Regions from separate parts of the Streptomyces sp. NRRL B-3229 genome, predicted to be linked through region 2. Evidence: riboswitches for the same ligand, from Rfam matches in the RefSeq annotation. Region 2 holds a riboswitch; each other region holds the start of a gene.

Evidence for each region. A riboswitch is a leader RNA that binds a small molecule or an ion and turns the genes downstream of it on or off. The one in region 2 is predicted to bind cyclic di-AMP.
Region 1: it holds a riboswitch for cyclic di-AMP, as region 2 does, so the genes downstream of both, IF54_RS0102890 (M23 family metallopeptidase) here and IF54_RS0105945 (M23 family metallopeptidase) in region 2, are expected to answer to the same signal.
Region 3: it holds a riboswitch for cyclic di-AMP, as region 2 does, so the genes downstream of both, IF54_RS0111080 (C40 family peptidase) here and IF54_RS0105945 (M23 family metallopeptidase) in region 2, are expected to answer to the same signal.

Annotation. Positions count from the first base shown of each region.
Region 1 covers NZ_JOGP01000001.1:657,389-664,165, reverse strand. The annotation lists gene IF54_RS0102900 (M16 family metallopeptidase) at 1-771, shown strand, start outside; gene IF54_RS0102895 (M16 family metallopeptidase) at 768-2,156, shown strand; cyclic di-AMP (ydaO/yuaA leader) riboswitch at 2,446-2,608, shown strand; gene IF54_RS0102890 (M23 family metallopeptidase) at 2,622-3,383, shown strand; gene IF54_RS0102885 (GntR family transcriptional regulator) at 3,586-4,281, shown strand; gene IF54_RS0102880 (HPr family phosphocarrier protein) at 4,418-4,699, opposite strand; gene IF54_RS0102875 (bifunctional GNAT family N-acetyltransferase/acetate--CoA ligase family protein) at 4,906-6,777, shown strand, end outside.
Region 2 covers NZ_JOGP01000003.1:224,766-231,542, forward strand. The annotation lists gene IF54_RS0105940 (alpha-galactosidase) at 1-1,377, shown strand, start outside; cyclic di-AMP (ydaO/yuaA leader) riboswitch at 1,680-1,841, shown strand; gene IF54_RS0105945 (M23 family metallopeptidase) at 1,846-2,775, shown strand; gene IF54_RS0105950 (hypothetical protein) at 3,115-3,498, shown strand; gene IF54_RS0105955 (DUF6250 domain-containing protein) at 3,577-4,293, shown strand; gene IF54_RS0105960 (SGNH/GDSL hydrolase family protein) at 4,439-5,224, shown strand; gene IF54_RS0105965 (TetR/AcrR family transcriptional regulator) at 5,760-6,371, opposite strand; gene IF54_RS0105970 (glutamate dehydrogenase) at 6,423-6,777, opposite strand, start outside.
Region 3 covers NZ_JOGP01000006.1:175,855-182,631, forward strand. The annotation lists gene pcrA (DNA helicase PcrA) at 108-2,591, opposite strand; cyclic di-AMP (ydaO/yuaA leader) riboswitch at 3,070-3,216, shown strand; gene IF54_RS0111080 (C40 family peptidase) at 3,225-4,382, shown strand; gene IF54_RS0111085 (tellurite resistance/C4-dicarboxylate transporter family protein) at 4,484-5,467, shown strand; gene IF54_RS0111090 (hypothetical protein) at 5,445-5,798, opposite strand; gene IF54_RS0111095 (NlpC/P60 family protein) at 6,254-6,777, shown strand, end outside.

The DNA of each region.
Region 1 (6,777 bases), on a different contig from region 2:
GACATCGACCCGGAGCAGACGCTCGCCTGGATCGAGAAGTACTTCGGCTCCATCCCCTCGCACGACGGCAAGCCCGCGCCCCGCGACGGCTCGCTTCCCGAGATCATCGGCGAGCAGCTGCGCGAGGTCGTCGAGGAAGAGGTCCCCGCGCGCGCGTTGATGGCCGCCTACCGGCTGCCCCACGACGGCACCCGCGAGGCGGACGCGGCCGATCTCGCCCTGACCGTCCTCGGCGGCGGCGAGTCGTCCCGCCTCTACAACCGGCTCGTACGGCGCGACCGTACGGCCGTCGCGGCCGGCTTCGGCCTGCTGCGCCTCGCCGGAGCGCCCTCTTTGGGCTGGCTGGACGTGAAGACCTCCGGGGACGTCGAGGTGCCGGTCATCGAGGCCGCCATCGACGAGGAGCTCGCGCGGTTCGCCGCGGAGGGGCCCACCGCCGAGGAGATGGAGCGCGCCCAGGCCCAGTTGGAGCGCGAGTGGCTGGACCGGCTCGGCACCGTCGCGGGCCGCGCCGACGAACTGTGCCGCTACGCCGTCCTGTTCGGCGACCCGCAGCTCGCCCTGACGGCCGTGCAGCGCGTCCTGGACGTGAGCGCCGAGGAGGTCCAGGCCGTCGCCAAGGCCAAGCTGCGTCCCGACAACCGGGCGGTGCTGGTCTACGAGCCCACCGCCCCCGCCGAGATCGCCGAAAGTGCCGAGGACGCCTCCGAGGACCCGCAGGCCGCGGCGACCGTAGAAGCCACCGACGAGAACGAGGAGGCGGCCAAGTGACCGAGCTCGCCGCGATGGAATTCCACCCGCAGCCGCAGGCGGGCGAGCCCAAGGTCTGGGCCTTCCCCGCCCCCGAGCGCGGAACGCTGGACAACGGCCTCACGCTGCTGCGCTGCCACCGCCCCGGCCAGCAGGTCGTCGCCGTCGAGGTGCTCCTGGACGCGCCCCTGGACGCCGAGCCGGCCGGCCTGGACGGCGTCGCCACGATCATGGCGCGCGCCTTCTCCGAGGGCACCGACAAGCACTCCGCCGAGGACTTCGCCGCCGAGCTGGAACGCTGCGGCGCCACCCTCGACGCGCACGCCGACCACCCCGGCGTCCGTCTCAGCCTCGAGGTGCCCGCCTCACGCCTCGCCAAGGCGCTCGGTCTGCTGGCCGACGCCCTCAGGGCGCCCGCGTTCGCGGACAGCGAGGTCGAGCGGCTCGTCACCAACCGCCTGGACGAGATCCCGCACGAGCTGGCCAACCCGTCCCGCCGCGCCGCCAAGGAGCTCTCCCGGGAGCTGTTCCCGGCGGACTCGCGCATGTCCCGTCCGCGCCAGGGCACCGCGGAGACCGTCGAGAACATCGACTCCGCCGCCGTACGCGCCTTCTACGAGAAGCACGTACGCCCCGCCACCGCGACCGCCGTGGTCGTCGGCGACCTCACCGGCATCGACCTGGACGCGCTGCTCGCCGACACCCTCGGCTCCTGGACCGGCTCCGCGGCCCAGCCGCGCCCCGTGCCGCCGGTGACCGCCGACGACACCGGCCGGGTCGTCATCGTGGACCGCCCCGGAGCCGTCCAGACGCAGCTCCTGATCGGCCGAACCGGCTCCGACCGGCACGCACGCGTGTGGCCCGCGCAGGTGCTCGGCACGTACTGCCTCGGCGGCACCCTCACCTCCCGACTGGACCGGGTCCTGCGCGAGGAGAAGGGCTACACCTACGGCGTGCGCGCGTTCGGGCAGGTCCTCAGGTCCGCTCCGGACGGCTCGGGGGCCGCGATGCTCGCCATCAGCGGCTCCGTGGACACCCCGAACACCGGTCCCGCCCTGGACGACCTGTGGAAGGTGCTGCGCACGCTCGCCGAGGGCGGTCTCACCGACGCCGAGCGCGACGTCGCCGTGCAGAACCTCGTGGGGGTGGCGCCGCTCAAGTACGAGACGGCGGCGGCCGTCGCGAGCACGCTGGCCGACCAGGTCGAGCAGCACCTGCCGGACGACTACCAGGCGACGCTGTACCAGCAGCTCGCCGCGACCGGCACCGTGGAGGCCACCGCGGCCGTCGTGAACGCCTTCCCGGTGGACCGCCTGGTGACGGTCCTGGTCGGCGACGCGGCCGCCATCAAGGAGCCCGTGGAGGCCCTCGGCATCGGCGAGGTCAAGGTCGTGACGGCCGAGTAGCGGACGGCACGCACGTCGTGGCAGCCGAGCAGAGGTCGGCACGCACGTCGCGACAGCGGAGTGGCGGACGGCATGACAGGGGCCCTGGTGACGGAAGCGTCACCAGGGCCCCTTCGACACCGAGGTCGCTCGGACACCCAACTCACTTAGATGTCCGAATTGGGGGGGAGGTTGCCTGTCTGCCCTGTGGGATGCGCTACAAACACCGTGATCCGTTTGGGCCTTGAAAGCCGTCCCGCTTAGCGTCATCCGGGCTGTTCGTCAGGCACTGCGCCGCGCCCGCGGCACCGGACAGCCATCGCCGAGTCCCCGTACGGCGCGAGCCAGGGGAGCCGGGGACCCACACCAAGTCCCTGGGGTGAATCGGGCGTCCGTGGCATCGCGCGGGGCTCGTAGGAGACCTTCCTGCTCCGAACCCGTCAGCTAACCCGGTAGGCGAGAAGGAAGGAAAGGATCAGCCACCACATGGCGTTCACCTGCGCCACCGGGAAGCACCGTCGTCCCAGCCGCATGAAGCGCACCACCGCCCGCGCCGCGGGCGTCGCCGCCCTCGCCACCACCGGCGTCATCGGCGCCGTCGCCGCCCCGGCGCTCGCCGCCGACAACTCCGTCACCGCCGTGGAGCAGAGCGGTCTCATGCCCGTCGTCAGCACCGGCCAGTCGCTCGCCGCGCAGATCGACGCGCAGGCCGTGGCCCAGGAGCAGGCCGCCGCGCAGAAGAAGGCGGCGGCCGAGGCCAAGCGCAAGGCCGAGGCCAGGGCCAAGGAGATACGCGAGGCCAAGGAGCGCGCCGCCCGCGAGGCCGAGCGCAAGCGCCTCAACGCCTTCGTCGCCCCGATCTCCGGCTCCTACATCTCCACCGGCTACAAGAGCGGTGGCTCCCTCTGGTCGTCCGGCAGCCACACCGGTGTCGACTTCCACGCCGCCAGCGGCACCTCCGTGCACGCGGTCGGCCGCGGCACCGTCGTGGAGGCCGGCTGGGGCGGGTCGTACGGCAACAACATCGTGATCAGGATGGCCGACGGCACGTACACCCAGTACGGCCATCTGTCGTCCATCGGCGTCTCGGTCGGCCAGTCGGTCACCCCGGGGCAGCAGATCGGCCTGTCCGGCGCGACCGGCAACGTCACCGGACCGCACCTGCACTTCGAGGCGCGCACCACCCCCGACTACGGCTCGGACATCGACCCCGTCGCCTACCTGCGTTCGCACGGCGTCAACGTCTGACACCGCTTCCGCGCGAGACCTCCGCGCGATCTCCGCGAAACCCCGGCTCCCCGAGCCGGGGTTTCGTCGTTTCCGGAGCCCCCTTGTCCAAAAAATATCCCCGGATTCCGGTCCGCCGTCGGAAATTCCCGCTGATTGCAATAGAGTCACTGAACACACGTCAATCGGCGACGTTTCGCGGGGATTAAGACGGAGGTCGGACATGCGTATTCCGGCGCACTCGGTATGCACGGCGATCCGGGACGACATCGTCGCCGGTGTCCACGAGCGCGGCAGCCGGCTCACCGAGGAACTGCTCGCCCGCCGCTACGGCGTCTCCCGTGTCCCGGTCCGGGAGGCACTGCGCACCCTGGAGGCCGAGGGCTTCGTGGTGACGCGGCGGCACGCGGGCGCGTGCGTTGCCGAACCGACCGAGCAGGAGGGTGCGGATCTCCTGGAGATGCGCCTGCTCCTCGAACCGCTCGGCGCCGCCCGGGCCGCCCAGCGGCGCACCGAGGCCCACCTCAAGGTGCTGCGCGGCCTGGTCCGACTGGGTCAGGAGCGTGCCAGGCGGGGCAACAGCGAGGATCTGCGCTCCCTGGGGGGCTGGTTCCACGAGACGCTCGCCCAGGCCGCCGGCAGCCCGGCGATGACCTCGGTGCTGACCCAGCTGCGGCACAAGATCGCGTGGATGTACGTCGTGGACGCGCCGGCCGACCCGGTGGAGTCGTGGGCGGAGCACGGCGCGATCGTGGACGCGGTGGCGCGCGGGGACGGCGAACGCGCGCGGGCGATCACGGCGCTGCACACCGAGCGCTCGGGCGGCGCGCACCGGTTGCGGCTCACCTCGGGGGCGGATCGCCCGGACCGTGTGAGGACCTCGCAACATCCTGTAAACGTGACAGGCCTGCGGCATTAACACGGGCGCCGTATACAAAGAGGAGGGAATTCGTGGGGCGGCATTTCTGCTGCCCGTAAAAGGGAAATGCGAAGGGCCCGCCCGATAATCCGGACGAGCCCTTCGACTTGTTTTACCGCGCTGCGCCCCGGAGAACTCAGACGGTCTCGGGAAGCTCCTCGAGTCCCTCGGCGACCAGCTTCGCGAGCCGGTCGAGGGCCGCGTCCGCGCCCTCGGCGTCGGAGGCGAGGACGACCTCCTCGCCGCCCTGGGCGCCGAGGCCGAGGACGGCCAGCATGGAGGCCGCGTTGACGGGGTTGCCGTCGGCCTTGGCGATCGTCACCGGGATACCTGCGGCCGTGGCGGCCCGGACGAAGATGGAAGCGGGTCGGGCGTGGAGGCCCTCGGCCCAGCCGACGTTGACGCGGCGCTCAGCCATGTGATGCTGCCCTTCGGTGTTCAGGGTTGTCTAGACCAGTTTCCCACACGTGAAGCGTCTCCGGAGGGGACCCGATGTCCCTCCCGGGGTGAGCGGTCGGACCGCGGCCTCGGTCCGACGTCCGTCCCGGCGAGTCCTCGTGCGCTCGCTCGTTCTCCACAGACTGCCTCGCGCCGTTGTCGTACGCGAGCCGTACTCTGGGGCCCATGCAGAGCGCGTCGGACCGGCACGAGTACCCCGCCCACTGGGAGGCCGACGTAGTGCTGCGCGACGGCGGCACCGCGCGCATCAGGCCCATCACCGTCGACGACGCCGATCGCCTGGTCAGCTTCTACGAGCAGGTCTCGGACGAGTCGAAGTACTACCGCTTCTTCGCGCCCTACCCACGCCTGTCCGCCAAGGACGTCCACCGCTTCACGCACCACGACTTCGTGGACCGGGTGGGACTCGCCGTCACCATCGGCGGCGAGTTCATCGCCACCGTACGCTACGACCGCATCGGCGAGGACGGCATGCCCGCCTCCGCCCCCGCCGACGAGGCCGAGGTCGCCTTCCTCGTCCAGGACGCCCACCAGGGGCGCGGTGTCGCCTCCGCCCTCCTGGAACACATCGGGGCCGTCGCGCGCGAGCGCGGCATCCGGCGCTTCGCCGCCGAGGTGCTGCCCGCCAACGTCAAGATGATCAAGGTGTTCACCGACGCCGGGTACACCCAGAAGCGCAGCTTCGAGGACGGCGTCGTACGCCTGGAGTTCGACCTGGAGCCCACCGACCGGTCCCTCGCCGTGCAGTACGCGCGCGAGCAGCGCGCCGAGGCGCGGTCCGTGCAGCGGCTGCTCGCCCCCGGCTCCGTCGCCGTCATCGGCGTCGGCCGCGCCCCCGGCGGCGTGGGCCGCAGCGTCCTCGCCAACATCCGGGACTACGGCTTCGCGGGCCGCCTGTACGCCGTGAACAAGGCGTTCCCCGAGGAGCAGAAGGACCTCGACGGGATCCCCGCGCACCGCTCGGTGAGCGACATCGACGGCCCCGTCGACCTCGCGGTCGTCGCCGTACCGGCCGACCACGTCCCCGAGGTGGTCGCCGAGTGCGGGGCGCACGGCGTGCAGGGACTCGTCGTGCTGTCCGCCGGGTACGCCGAGAGCGGCCCCGAAGGACGCGAGCGCCAGCGCGAACTGGTCCGGCACGCACGCGCGTACGGCATGCGGATCATCGGCCCGAACGCCTTCGGCATCATCAACACCCACCCGGACGTCCGGCTCAACGCGTCCCTGGCCCCCGAGACCCCCCGCCCCGGCCGTATCGGCCTGTTCGCCCAGTCGGGCGCCATCGGCATCGCCCTGCTCTCCCGGCTGCACCGCCGCGGCGGCGGGGTCACCGGCGTCACCGGCGTCTCCACCTTCGTCTCCTCCGGCAACCGCGCGGACGTGTCCGGCAACGACGTCCTCCAGTACTGGTACGACGACCCGGACACCGACGTAGTCCTCATGTACCTGGAGTCCATCGGCAACCCCCGCAAGTTCACCCGCCTCGCCCGGCGTACGGCGGCGGCGAAGCCCCTGGTCGTCGTGCAGGGGGCCGGATCCGCCCCGCAGGGCCATGCCGTGCGCGCCACCCGCCTGCCGCACACCACGGTGTCCGCGCTGCTGCGGCAGGCCGGAGTGATCCGCGTGGACACCATCACCGAACTCGTCGACACCGGCCTGCTGCTGGCCCGCCAGCCGCTGCCCACCGGGCCCAAGGTGGCGATCCTCGGCAACTCCGAATCGCTCGGCCTGCTCACCTACGACGCGTGCGTGGCCGAGGGCCTCAAGCCGGCGACCCCGCTGGACCTGACCACCGCGGCCACTCCGGAGGACTTCCATGTCGCCCTCGCGCGCGCGTTGGCCGACGACTCCAGTGACGCGGTGATCGTGACGGCCATCCCGGCGGTCGGCGGGGGATCGGCGGGCGACGCCGCGCTCGCCGAGGCCCTCAGGTCCGCGGCGGAGCAGGTCCCCGGCAAGCCGGTCCTCGTGGTCCATGTCGAGCTCGGCGGCCTCGCGGAGGCCCTGTCCGCGGCGACCAGTACCGCACCCCAGGCC
Region 2 (6,777 bases):
CCCGACGCGCGCGTGCAGATCACCGGCGGTGCCGGCTATGACGAGTCCGGCCTGCTCAGCCTGGCCGGGGGCGAGTCCTTCACCACGCCCGTCTTCGCCGGACTCTGGAGCGACGGCGGTTTCGGCGGCGCGAGCCGTGCCTGGCACGCCTACCAGCGGGCCTACGTCATCCCGGACGCCGATCAGGACCGGCCGGTGCTGTTCAACTCCTGGGAGGCCACCAACTTCGACATCTCCGAGGAGCAGCAGCGGACCCTGGCCCACCGGGCCGCCGAGGCCGGTGTGGAGCTGTTCGTGGTCGACGACGGCTGGTTCGGCACCCGCACCAGCGACCGCGCCGGGCTCGGCGACTGGAGCCCGAACCCCGACCGTTTCCCTTCCGGCCTCAAGCCGCTCGGCGACTACGTGCACGCGCTCGGCATGCAGTTCGGCATCTGGGTCGAGCCGGAGATGGTCAACCCGGACAGCGAGCTGTATCGCGCCCACCCGGACTGGGTGCAGTACCAAGAGGGACGAAAGCGGACGGAGTTCCGCAATCAGCTCGTACTGAACCTCGCGCGTGAGGACGTCCGGGAGTACCTCTGGGAACAGCTCGACGCCCTGCTGTCGAGCGCCCCGATCGACTACGTCAAGTGGGACTTCAACCGCTGCTTCACCGACGCCGGCTGGCCCGGCGACCCCTACCCGCAGCGCCTGTGGGTGGACCACGTGCACGGCTTCTACGCCCTGCTGGACCGGCTTCGCGCGGCCCACCCCGGAGTCGCCTTCGAGTCCTGCTCGGGCGGCGGCGGCCGGATCGACCTCGGGGTGCTCAGCCGGACCGACCAGGTGTGGACCTCGGACAACACCGACCCGCTCGACCGTCTCGCCATCCAGCACGGCTTCAGCCAGATCCACCCCGCGCGCGTGATGGCCGCCTGGGTCACCGACAGCCCCAACACCCAGCTCAACGACCGGGTGAGCTCGCTGCGGTTCCGGTTCGTCAGCTCCATGGCCGGGGTGCTCGGGGTCGGGGGCGACCTCGCGGAGTGGACCGAGGAGGAGCTCGCCGAGGCCCGCCGCTGGGTGGACCTCTACAAGGAGATCCGGCCCGTGGTCCAGCGGGGCGACCTGTACCGGCTGCGTCCTCCGCGGGGCGGGCTGAGCGCGGTGCAGTACGTCCTCGGTGAGGAGGCGGTCGTACTCGCCTGGCTTCAGGCCCAGCACTACGGGGAACCCGTACCGGCACTGCGGCTGCGCGGACTCGACCCGACGGCGTCGTACGAATGCCTCGAAACGGGCGAAGTTCACCGAGGGGCCGTATTGCTGCATCACGGACTTCGCACCGGTCTGCGAGGTGACCTCGATGCGGCAGTTTTCCGGCTGCGCCGCATCTAGGGCTTCTGTCCGAATTGCTGGATTCCTTCCAACTCCTTCTGGAGTGCGGGGTCCTGGGAATTGCTGACGTGAGGAGCGTCATATCCGTGACGGTGTGTCGCACGTCATGTTCACGTAATTCTCAGGGCCCTCAAGGGGATTTGCGTGGGTGGTGGGCATTCGATTCACGCAGGGTGACCGGTAATTCCCATAAGGGATCAAGGGGAACGCATTCCCGGGGAACCGCTCACTTGTCCCTTTGCGTCTTGCTCGTTTACGTTCGCCACCGATCCGGTCGGACGCCCAATCCTGCCGCCGAACGGATTCCGCACACACTCACCCGTGACGGCAGGAGCGGGGGACCCACAGGCAGTACCGCCTGTTCCGGTCTCCGGAACAGGCTTGGGGTTTAGCCGCGTCCCGACGCGGCCGGGCATCTCCAGCTCGCACCCGACAGCTCACCTCGCAGGCGCCGGAGAGGAATTCGCCATGCCCGCGAAGGGTAAGCACCGCCGCCCGAAGTCCCAGCGCTTCACCCGCTCGATAGCCGTCGCCGGCACCGGAGGCGCCGCGCTCGCGCTCCCGCTGATGGGGGCCACCGGCGCCCATGCCGACACCTCGCAGTCGGTGCCCGAAAAGGCCGTTCAATCGCTTCCGGTCACGCAGAAGTCGGCTGAGAAGACCGCCGCCAAGAAAGACACCGCGAAGGCCTCGACCGTGCGCACCTATTCGGTGCGCGTCGGCGACTGCCTCTCGAAGATCGCCGACGAGCAGAATGTCGCCGGTGGCTGGGAGAAGCTCTACTCCGACAACCGTGAGGCCGTCGGTGACGACCCCTCGCTGATCCACCCCGGCCTGAAGCTGTCGATCGGCAAGAAGGCGGCCGCGGGCGCGGCGAAGACCGGATCCCCGGCCAAGTCGTCCGCCCCGAAGCCCTCTTCCCCGAAGCCGGAGAAGGCGGAAGCCAAGCCGGCGGCCGCGGCCAAGAGCTCCAGCACCGGCAGCTCCAGCGGCTACACCCTGCCGGTCACCGGGGCCACCATCGGCACCGGGTATCGCGTGGCGGGTGCCATGTGGTCCAGCGGCTACCACACCGGCGTCGACTTCGTCGTGCCCACCGGCACCCCGCTCAAGGCCGTCGCCGCGGGCACGGTCGTCTCCGCGGGCTGGGGCGGTGCCTACGGCAACCAGGTCGTCATCAAGCTGAACGACGGCTACTACGCCCAGTACGCCCACCTCTCGCAGCTCTCCGTGTCGGCCGGTCAGACCGTGTCCGAGGGGCAGCAGATCGGTCTCTCCGGCGCCACCGGCAACGTGACAGGGCCGCACCTGCACTTCGAGATCCGCACCACGCCGGACTACGGCTCGGACGTGGACCCGGTCGCCTACCTCCGCTCGAAGGGCGTCGCCGTCGGCTGACCCCGCTCCTGTGCCACCGAAGGCCGGACCCTGATCCCCGGGTCCGGCCTTCGGTGTTCCGTTCTCCGGGTTCCGCCTTCGGTGTTCCGTCCTCCGGATTCCGCCTTCGGTGTTCCGCCGTCCGGGCCGGCCGCTGAGTGTGTGCGCCTGGATGATCCTTGTATTGCGATCTTGTGGCGAGCGGCCTCGGGCCGTCGACAGCCGGGGGAGGGCGGGGACACAGTGAACTCCGTTGCCGCGTAAGCGCTTTCTGAAGCTCTTCGGAGGTCGCCGTGTCCCCCAGTCCCGCACCGCCACCGCGGCGGCCGGTGAGGACTCCTCTAGACCAACGGCGAGATCGTGTCGCTGCTGGGCGACGAGGAACCGGAGTTCCGCACGGCCTGGCTGGACTACGCGCAGTACTGCAACGACACCGACGCCCAGAAGCGACAACTCACCGGCTCCACCTGGAAGTCGACACTCCCGGCCGCCCATTGGCGGATCGCGGCGTACGCGGCTCGGCGCGAGAACGACCCGGCGCTCGCCACGCGCGCGTGGAACGAGTTGCTCACCGGCAACGACACCTGCTTCCCGTCCAAGCGACTGGAACCCGGTGGGATCAGGACTCCCGCGGTGCTGCGGGCCACGCGGGAGATCCCCTGGATCTCCACCAACTCCTCCGCCCGGTGGGCCCTCGAGGCGATCCAGAACCTGGCCCTGGCCGGAGACCGGATCCCGTCATGAGACGCCCGCTGCCGACCGCGGCCACTGTCGTGGGTCCGCTCGCCGTCTCGCAGCGCGACACGAAAGGAACCCCCTGACATGACGACCACCCGCAGAGCCTTCGGAGCCCTCGCCGCCGGTGCCGCCCTGGCCGCTCTCGGCCCCGCGGTCACCGCGAGCGCCTCGCCCGGCCACCGTCGCCTCATCGCCCACGACGACTTCCGCCACGGTCTCGGACAATGGGCCGTCGAACTGGAGCGGGGCGGCAGGGTCACCGCGCGGCGCGGGACCCTGGAGGTCGACGTGCCCGCCGGCGCGACGATCTGGTTCAAGCAGCCGCTCGAAGGACCGTACGTCCTCGAGTACACCGCGACGCCGGTCTCGGAGGGCGGCGTCAACGACCGGGTCTCCGACCTCAACAACTTCTGGAACGCGGTCGACGTCCGGTCCCCGCAGGACCTCTTCGCCACGCACCGCGGCGGGGCCCTCGCGGAGTACGACCACCTCACGACGTACTACGTCGGCTACGGCGCCAACACCAACACCACGACCCGGCTGCGCCGGTACGTCGGCCAGGCCGGGGTGCGGCCGCTGATCTACGACTACACCGAGCCATTGCTCGTCGCGAACCGGCCGAACCAGGTGCGTATCGTCTCCGACGGCTCCGGGGTGAAGTGGTGGAACAGCGGACGGCTCGTCTTCGACTACACCGACCCGGAGCCTTACACGAGCGGGCACTTCGCGTTCCGTACCACCTGGAGCCACTTCCGGATCAACGACTTCCGGGTGTGGCGGTCGCATCGTCAACAGCGGTGATCAGGGACCTATTCCTGGTTTGGCCAACACTTTAGGAGTGGCTTATCTCACCGCACGTCAAGGCCTTCCTACGGTCGCGTAGGTCACATTCGAAGGTGAATCATGCACTGCTGTGGCAGACGATTCGAAGAATGACAGCAGATCAGTGATCGGGTCGTACGTGGCGGTGGGGGACAGCTTCACCGAGGGCGTCGGCGACCCCGGCCCCGACGGGGCGTTCGTCGGCTGGGCCGACCGGTTCGCGGTGCTTCTCGCGGACCGGCGGCCCGAGGGCGAATTCAGGTACAGCAATCTCGCCGTGCGCGGGAAGCTGCTCGACCAGATCGTCGAGGACCAGCTTCCGCAGGCCGTCGAACTGGCGCCGGACCTGGTGTCGTTCTGCGCCGGCGGCAACGACATCATCCGCCCCGGCACCGACCCCGACGAGGTCGCCGAGCGCTTCGAGCGGGCCGTCGCCCGGCTCACCGAGGTGTGCGGCACCGTCATGGTGACCACCGGCTTCGACACCCGTGGCGTGCCCGTGCTCAAGCACCTGCGCGGCAAGATCGCCACGTACAACGGACATGTGCGGGCCGTCGCCGACCGGTACGGGTGCCCGGTGCTCGACCTGTGGTCCCTGAAGACGATCCAGGACCGGCGGGCCTGGGACCACGACCGGCTGCACCTGTCCGCGGAGGGGCACACGCGTGTGGCGCTCCGAGCGGGCCAGGTCCTCGGCCTCGAGGTCCCGGCCGACCCCGACCAGCCCTGGCCACCGCTGCCGCCGCGCGGCCCGCTGGACGTGCGGCGCGACGACGTCCACTGGGCACGGGAGTACCTGGTCCCGTGGATCGGCCGCCGACTGCGCGGGGAGTCCTCCGGTGACCACGTGACGGCCAAGGGCGTGCTGTCCCCGGACGACATCAAGACACGGATCGCTTCGGTGGCCTGAGGGCGGGGGTTCGGGGAGGGCGGGGCGACCAGGGGTCGGCGGAGCGCACGCCGGCTGACGGGACTTCCAGCGCGGCCCTGGCCGACCGGCGGGTGGTCTGCGGTGCCTGGGCCGGGTGACGGAGGGCGATCTACGCGCGCGCCTGTGTCTGGGCCGGGCGTCGGCGAGCGTGAGAGGCCTGCCGCGCGTGGGCCAGTCGGCGGCTGTGCCGGGCCAGGGCGGGACATCTGCGCGCCCGAGCCGGGGGAGTTCCACGGGGCCGGGCCGGGCCGGGCAGCGGTGACCGCTGGAGGTCCACGGCGCGTGGGCCGAGGGGCGGCAGCGTCTGGGCCGGGTGGGTGCGCGAGTTCTGCGCGCCCGGGCGCGGTGGGACTGTCCAAGCGGCCGGGGCGGGCAAGCAGCGACCGTTGTAGGTTCGCGGCGTTCGGGCCGGGCGGCCGCTGCGGCCGGGCTCGGTGGCGACGCGGGAGTTCTGCGGCGCCCGGGCCGGGTGGCGGGGACGGGTGGTTCGCGGTGTGCGGGCCCGTGGTTGCGGCTATGGCGTCAACGGCGTCCGGTCCAGGCCCAGTTCGCGGGCCAAGGCCTCGTCGACCCACTCCTGGGCGCGGGTCCGGGGGACCGCTCCGGCGTAGGACGTCAGCTGTACGGCCAGGCCGTCCAGGAGGGCCGTGAGGCGCAGGGCCGTGGCCTGGGGGTCCGGGCAGTGGAACTCGCCCGCCGTGACACCCTCGGCGATCACCTCCGCCAACGCCGCCTTCCAGCGCCGGTCGAGGTCGCGGGTGACCTCCTGGAGGGCCGGTTCGCGCAGCGCCACCGCCCAGCCCTCGATCCACAGCCGCCACCCCTTGGCCTGGCCCGTCGGGGCGTACCAGCGCACGGCCGAGCGGAGCCTGCGCAGGGCGCTGGTACGGCGGCCGAGAAGCTTGCGCAGATGCGCCAGATCGTCCTCCGCCGCGAAGGTGAAAGCGGCGGCGACCAGCTTCTCCTTCGTCGAGAAGTGATAGAGCACCAGGGCGTTGCTCACCCCGAGCGCCGAGGCCACGTCGGCGATCCTGACGGCCGCCACGCCCCGCGCCTCGATCTGCTCGATGGCCGCCCGCAGCAGCTCCTCGCGCCGCTCGGCCACTGTCAACCGCACTCTCGCCACGAGGTCACCCTAATCCGTCGGCCCGGAGCACACCGCCCGGCCGGGGTCAGGTCAGCGGTACCAGCCGAACCGCTCCGCGATCACCGGCAGCCGGTCCGCGACCAGCGCGTGAGCTGCGGCGCGCGGCGAGGTGCCGTCCGCCTCCGCCCGCCCCAGCATCTGCTCGACCAGGGCGCGCATGGAACGCCGTATGTGCGCGAAGGCCTCGTCCGCCTCCGCGCCGATGTCACCGAACAGGGTCCACCACCACCAGGCGTTCGTACCGGAGTTGACCACCACGTCCGGCAGCACGGTGACCCCGCGCGTGGCCAGCATCGCCTCCGCCGCGGGCAGGACCGGCATGTTGGCCGCCTCGACGATCCAACGGGCCCGGATCCGCGCCTGGTTGCCGGTGTCGATCGCGTAC
Region 3 (6,777 bases), on a different contig from region 2:
CCAGCCGCCCGGGCCGTACGAACCCGACCCACGAGTCGACCCAGGCCGTACATACCGGGCCGGACCCGGAGCAGAACCCCCGGACCGGCCCTTTCGCTTTCGCGCAGCTACAGCTTCTCCACCGGCGCGTACCGCAGCAGCAGCCGCTTCGGCTTGGCCTCCCCGAAGTCGATGGTCGCCTCGGCGTTGGCGCCGGTGCCCTTGACCCCGACCACGGTGCCCAGCCCGAACTGGTCGTGCGTGACCCGGTCGCCGACAGCGAGCGCGACCACCGGCTTCTCCGAGGTCCGGCGCGTCGCGAAGCCGGACGCACCCGACGCCGAGGAACGCGACCGGGACGAGGACAGCGAGGCGGCGATGCCCGAGACCGGTCCCGCGGGAGCGGCGGTCGCCCCCGTGCGCTTCCAGTCGACGTGCTGTGCCGGAATCTCCTCCAGGAAGCGGGAGGGCGGGTTGTACGACGGCTGCCCCCAGGCGCTGCGCAGGGAGGACCGGGTCAGGTACAGCCGCTCACGCGCGCGCGTGATGCCGACGTACGCAAGGCGCCGCTCCTCCTCCAGTTCCTTGGTCTGGCCGAGGGCGCGCATGTGCGGGAAAACGCCGTCCTCCATGCCGGTGAGGAAGACGACCGGGAACTCCAGGCCCTTGGCGGTGTGCAGGGTCATCAGGGTGATGACGCCGGAGCCGTCCTCGTCCTCGTCGGGGATCTGGTCGGAGTCGGCGACGAGCGCGACCCGCTCCAGGAAGTCGGAGAGCGAGCCGGTCTCCTCGCCCTCGCCGGACTCCTGCTCGAACTCCAGGGCCACGGCGGCGAGTTCCTGGAGGTTCTCGATGCGGGTCTCGTCCTGGGGGTCGGTGGAGGCCTGCAACTCGGCGAGGTAACCGGTGCGTTCGAGGACGGCTTCCAGGACGGTCGCCGGGCCCGCGCCGGACTCGACGATGGTCCGGAGCTCCTCCATCAGCACGTTGAAGCGCTTGACGGCGTTGGTGGAGCGCGCGGCCATGCCGTACGCCTCGTCGACGCGCTTGAGCGCCTGCGGGAAGCTGATCTTCTCGCGCTGGGAGAGGGCGTCGATCATCGCTTCCGCGCGGTCGCCGATGCCCCGCTTGGGCACGTTGAGGATCCGGCGCAGCGGCACCGAGTCCTCCGGGTTGGCGAGGACGCGCAGGTAGGCCAGGACGTCCCGGACCTCCTTGCGCTCGTAGAAGCGGACGCCGCCGACGACCTTGTAGGGCAGGCCGACGCGGATGAAGACCTCTTCGAAGACACGGGACTGTGCGTTGGTGCGGTAGAAGACCGCGACATCGCCGGCCTTCGCGTCGCCCGCGTCGGTGAGACGGTCTATCTCGTCGGCGACGAACTGCGCCTCGTCGTGCTCGGTGTCGGCGACATAGCCGGTGATGCGCGCGCCCGCGCCGGCGTTGGTCCACAGGTTCTTGGGGCGGCGGGACTCGTTGCGCTCGATGACGGCGTTGGCGGCGGTGAGGATCGTCTGGGTGGAGCGGTAGTTCTGCTCCAGGAGGATCGTCGTCGCGTCCGGGTAGTCCTCCTCGAACTGGAGGATGTTGCGGATGGTCGCACCGCGGAAGGCGTAGATCGACTGGTCGGCGTCACCGACGACACAGAGCTCGGCGGGCGGCAGGTCGTGCTCGCCCGGTGGTACGTCGACGGGGTGCTCGGAGGTGCCGACCAGCTCCCTGACCAGCGCGTACTGGGCGTGGTTGGTGTCCTGGTACTCGTCGACGAGGACATGCCGGAAGCGGCGGCGGTAGTGCTCGGCGACGTCCGGGAAGGCGCGCAGCAGGTTGACCGTCGTCATGATCAGGTCGTCGAAGTCGAGGGCGTTGGCCTCGCGCAGCCGCGACTGGTACATGGCGTAGGCCTGGGCGAGGGTCTTCTCGAAGCCGTCGGCGGCCTGGGCGGCGAAGTCCTCCTCGTCGATCAGCTCGTTCTTCAGGTTGCTGATCTTGGCGCTGAAGGACTTCGGCGGGAACTTCTTGGGGTCGAGGTCCAGATCGCGGCAGACCAGGGCCATCAGACGCTTGGAGTCGGCGGCGTCGTAGATCGAGAAGGAGGAGGTGAACCCGAGCTTCTTCGACTCCCTGCGCAGGATCCGCACGCAGGCGCTGTGGAAGGTCATGACCCACATCGCGTTGGCCCGCGGGCCGACGAGCTGCTCGACGCGCTCCTTCATCTCGCCGGCGGCCTTGTTGGTGAAGGTGATCGCGAGGATCTGGCCCGGGTGGACCTGGCGCTCGCCGAGGAGGTGGGCGATGCGGTGTGTAAGCACCCGGGTCTTGCCGGAGCCGGCGCCGGCCACGATGAGCAGCGGGGTGCCGGAGTGCACGACGGCGGCGCGCTGGTTCTCGTTCAGCCCGTCCAGGAGCGCGGCCGGGTCCAGCACGGGGCGGGGGGCGCCGTCGCGGTAGTAGGCGTCCCGGTCCGGGGGCACGTCGAACTTCCCGCCGAACAGATCGTCCGGAACGGGTTCCGGCACGTGGTCGTCCTCGGGCGGCGGCGGGGGTTCCTCCGCGTGCCCGCGAGGGGCCTGGAGGTCCGCCAGGAAGCTGTCGTCAAAGAGGCTGCTCATCGCTCTCCGAGTCTAGGGTGCCCCACTGACAGCCCGCCGCCGCCCTGAGAACATCGCCGGAATCGGGGACGCCCGGCGCCCGGGCGCAGGTCCGCGGCACCTGCCCCGGCCCGTCCGCCCGACGCCGGTCCAGGACCCTCCGGAACCACCCCGTCACGCTCCGCGGCCCACCGGACGGGCACAGCGACCGCGCCGAACCGCCCTTCCTCCGCCTCGCGAGCACGCCCCACCAGAGCACTCGAGCCGCGACAGACCACTCGGCGCCGACCGTCAGGCACGCCCGCCTGATCGAAGGTCACGGGCACGCACCCCTGACTGAAGATCACGGGTCAGAGACGCGCCCCTGCCCGAAGGTCACGAAAATGTATCGGGCATATCGAACATCAACCTTCACAGGGGCCGCACCAGTTGGCTACCGTTCCCGGTAGGCCGTACGACCCCCTCCGGCGAACGTCGCCGGGCCGCGCGGCCTCCGCCGAGTCCGACAGCGCCGCCGCGCGCCCGGAGCCGGGGACCCACCGAACCCCGGGGTGAATCGGCCGACTCCCGCCCACGGGAGCGCCGTAGGGCAACCCTTCCCGCCCGAACCCGACAGCTAACCCGGTAGGCGGAGCACGGAAGGAGTCGCCTCCCTTGGCGTCGCACCGCAAGTCGCGTCCCGCTGGTACGCGCGTAGCAGGCATACGGACCCCGGCCCTCGCGACGGCCGCCCTCACCTCCGTGGCCCTGCTGTCCCAGTCGGCGAACGCCGCGCCGGCCGATGACCGAGCCAGTCTCGAAGAGGTCGAGAAGAAGGTCGACGACCTCTACCGCCAGGCCGAGTCGGCGACCGACACCTACAACGCGGCCAAGGAGAGGACGACCAAGCAGCGCAAGCGGGTCGACACCCTCCTCGACGACGTCGCGCGGCGCACCGAGAAACTCAACCAGGCGCGGGAGGAGCTCGGTTCCTTCGCCGCCGAGCAGTACCGCACCGGGGCCGCCGCGCCCGGCACCGCGACCTTCCTGCTCGCCGACACCCCGCAGGACTACTTCGACCAGACGCAGCTGATGGGCCGCCTCACGAGCCGTCAGAAGGGCGCGGTGGACGACTACGTCTCCGAGCAGTCGGCGACGATGAAGAAGCGTCAGGAGGCCTCCCAGAGCCTCCAGTCGCTCACCGAGACGCAGAGCGACCTGAAGACCGCGAAGGCGACCGTCCAGAAGAAGCTCGCCGACGCGCGCGAGCTGCTGTCGGAGCTGACGGCCCAGGAGAAGGCTCGCCTCGCGGCGATCGAGAAGCTGAAGCAGGAGGCCGCGGCCCGCAAGGCGGCGGAGCTGGCCCGGCAGCAGGCGGCCGCGGAGAAGGCCGCGCAGGGGGCGGGTCAGGAGGCGGGCCGGCAGGAGAGCACGCCGGGCACCGGCACCTCGACGGCGACCGACCCCTCGTACGCCACCAGGGCCGCCAAGGCCCTCGCCTTCGCCCGGGCGCAGATCGGCAAACCCTATGTGTGGGGCGCCACCGGCCCCGGGTCCTACGACTGCTCGGGCCTCACCCAGGCCGCCTGGAAGGCCGCCGGCGTCACCCTCCCCCGCGTCACCTACGACCAGGTCAACGCCGGCACCACGGTCTCCCTGGCCGACGCCCAGCCCGGCGACCTGGTCTTCTTCTACGACGACATCAGCCACGTCGGCCTCTACATCGGCAACGGCATGATGATCCACGCCCCCAAGCCGGGCGCGTACGTCCGCGAGGAGTCGATCTACTACGACGGCGAGTCGGCGATCCACAGCGTGGTGCGACCGGCATGAGGTCCCGTGACTCGGGCGGCGCACCTGCGCCCGCGCGATTTCCCCCACGCGCGCGTGCGCGCCCCGCTCACGGGCCGCGCGGAGCTTCCTAGCATCGGTCCATGGCCGGTACCTCCCCGCACTCCCCCTTGCGCGTCTGGTGGACGCAGCGCCCGCCCGCCGCCGGGGCCGCCGTGCTGGCGACCGGCATCCTGTCGGTCGGGCTGCATCTGACGGGCTACGAGACGCTGTCCCGGATCGCCCTGGTGATCGGCTGCGCGGCCTGGCTGGGACTGGCCGCCGAGTTCGCCGTACGACTGCTGCGGGAGCGCGCCCGATGGGCCGCCGAGGCCGGGACGCCGGGCGCCCTGACCGCGGTGGCGGCGACCACCGTCCTCGGCACCCGCTTCTCCGCGCTCGGCCGGCAGTCCCTGGCCGAGGCGCTGCTCGCGCTGGCCGCGCTGCTGTGGCCGGTGCTGATCGTGTTCGTCGTGCGCCACTGGACACGGCGGATGCCCGGCGGAGTGTTCCTGAGCTGCGTGGCGACCGAGGGTCTCGCGGTCCTCGGCGCCACCCTCGCGACGGCCGAGTCTGCGGCCTGGCTCGCGCACACCGCGCTCGTGCTGTTCTGGCTCGGTCTGGTCCTCTACGGCGTCGCGCTCTTCCGCTTCGACCCGCGCCAGGTGCTCGAGGGCCACGGGGACCACTGGATCGCGGGCGGCGCGCTCGGCATCTCGGCCCTGGTCGGCGCGCAGCTGATCGCCGCGGACAGCGCGCCCCTGTACCTGTGGAACGACGACGACCTGGGCGTACTGCGCGCGGTGACCGTCACGCTGCTGGTGCTGGACCTGGCCTGGTACGCCGTGCTGCTGGTGGCCGAGTGCATGCGGCCGCGGCCGCGCTACGACGTGCGGCGCTGGGCCACCGTCTTCCCCATGGGCATGTCCGCCGCGGCGACCCTGTCCGTCGCCGCCGCCGTGGACGTCTCCTGGCTGAAGGTGCCGGGTGAGGTGCTGCTGTGGATCGCGGTGGCGGCCTGGCTGGCCGTCGCCGTGGGAGCGGTCGCCGAGGCGCGTGCCGCTCTCAGGTCCACAGAACCGCGATGAAGACGTTGGCCGTGGTCAGCGCGCCGACCAGGCCGAACAGCCCCTTGTCGACCTTCTCGTCGTCGCGCTTCACGTAGACGAGTCCGAGGATCACGATCAACAGGGCCAGCTTCACGCCGATCTTGATGTTGTTGACGTGCTGGTCGTCGGCCTGGTTGAGGCCGACCAGGATCACGCCGGTGACCAGCATGGTCGCGGCGCCGTGCAGCATCGCGGGGACGAACCGGGCGGCGCCCTGGCCCATCGCCTTCATCTGGGTGAGGAAACCGCCGAGCAGCGAGGCGATGCCGATGATGTGCAGGCCGACGAAGAGATGGATGAGTACGTCCATGGGGCCGGAGCCTATTGCGGCCCCCTAGGTGCGGCCGCACCGCCCCCGTCGGAAGATGCTGCATATATGCGGTCCGTAGCACTCCAAACCTCCTGAGCGGCAGAAAATCCCGACTTCGGTCAGCGCACCACGCGAAGTCGACGGCGGCACCCTGGCAACGCGGTCACCTTCGGTCACCAGTCGATTACCTGACGGCACTTCCGCACAACGCGTTACCTCCCGGACACAGGCAGGTTTAGCGTCCTCCACCAGGTGACCGGCTCCCCACCGCCGCCCGGGCCAGGGGCGGCAGTCGGCCACCACCGCCGAGAAGGTCCGGCGGCGGTCCGCTCCCCCTGTGTGGGCCGTCGCCGGACGCGCACACCGCCCCGGGCGGTCGTACGGCCGCTCCCTCCTGGCGTCCGTACGTCCCTGGGTCCCGGGGCGGCGGTCGGACGAAAGGACGTGCAGTCCACGTGGCAGCGCACCGCAAGCCCCGTCAACGCTCGGCCGGCGGCCATACGGTCCGTACGGCGGCGACGATCGCCCTCGCCGGGGCGGCGACCGCGGCGGGCTTCGACGGGACCGGGCACGCCGAGCCGCAGCTCACGCCCGCGCAGGTCAAGGCCAAGGTGGACCAGCTCTACCAGGAGGCGGAGACCGCCACCGAGAAGTACAACGGCGCGAAGGAGAAGGCGGAGGCCGCTGAAACCCGGCTCAACGCCCTGCGCGACCAGGCGGCCCGCAGGACAGCACAGCTCAACGATGCCCGGGACGGGCTGGGCGCGATCGCCGCCGCGCAGTACCGGGGCGGCGGACTCGACCCCGCGATGCAGCTCGCCCTCTCCGACAACCCCGACCACTACCTGGACGGCGCCGAGTTCGTCGAACGGGCCGGCAGCAGACAGGCGGCCTCGGTGGCGAACGTCCGCCGGCAGCTGCGGGAGATCGAGCAACTGCGCGGTGCCGCACACATCGAGCTGGATGCCCTGAAGTCCCG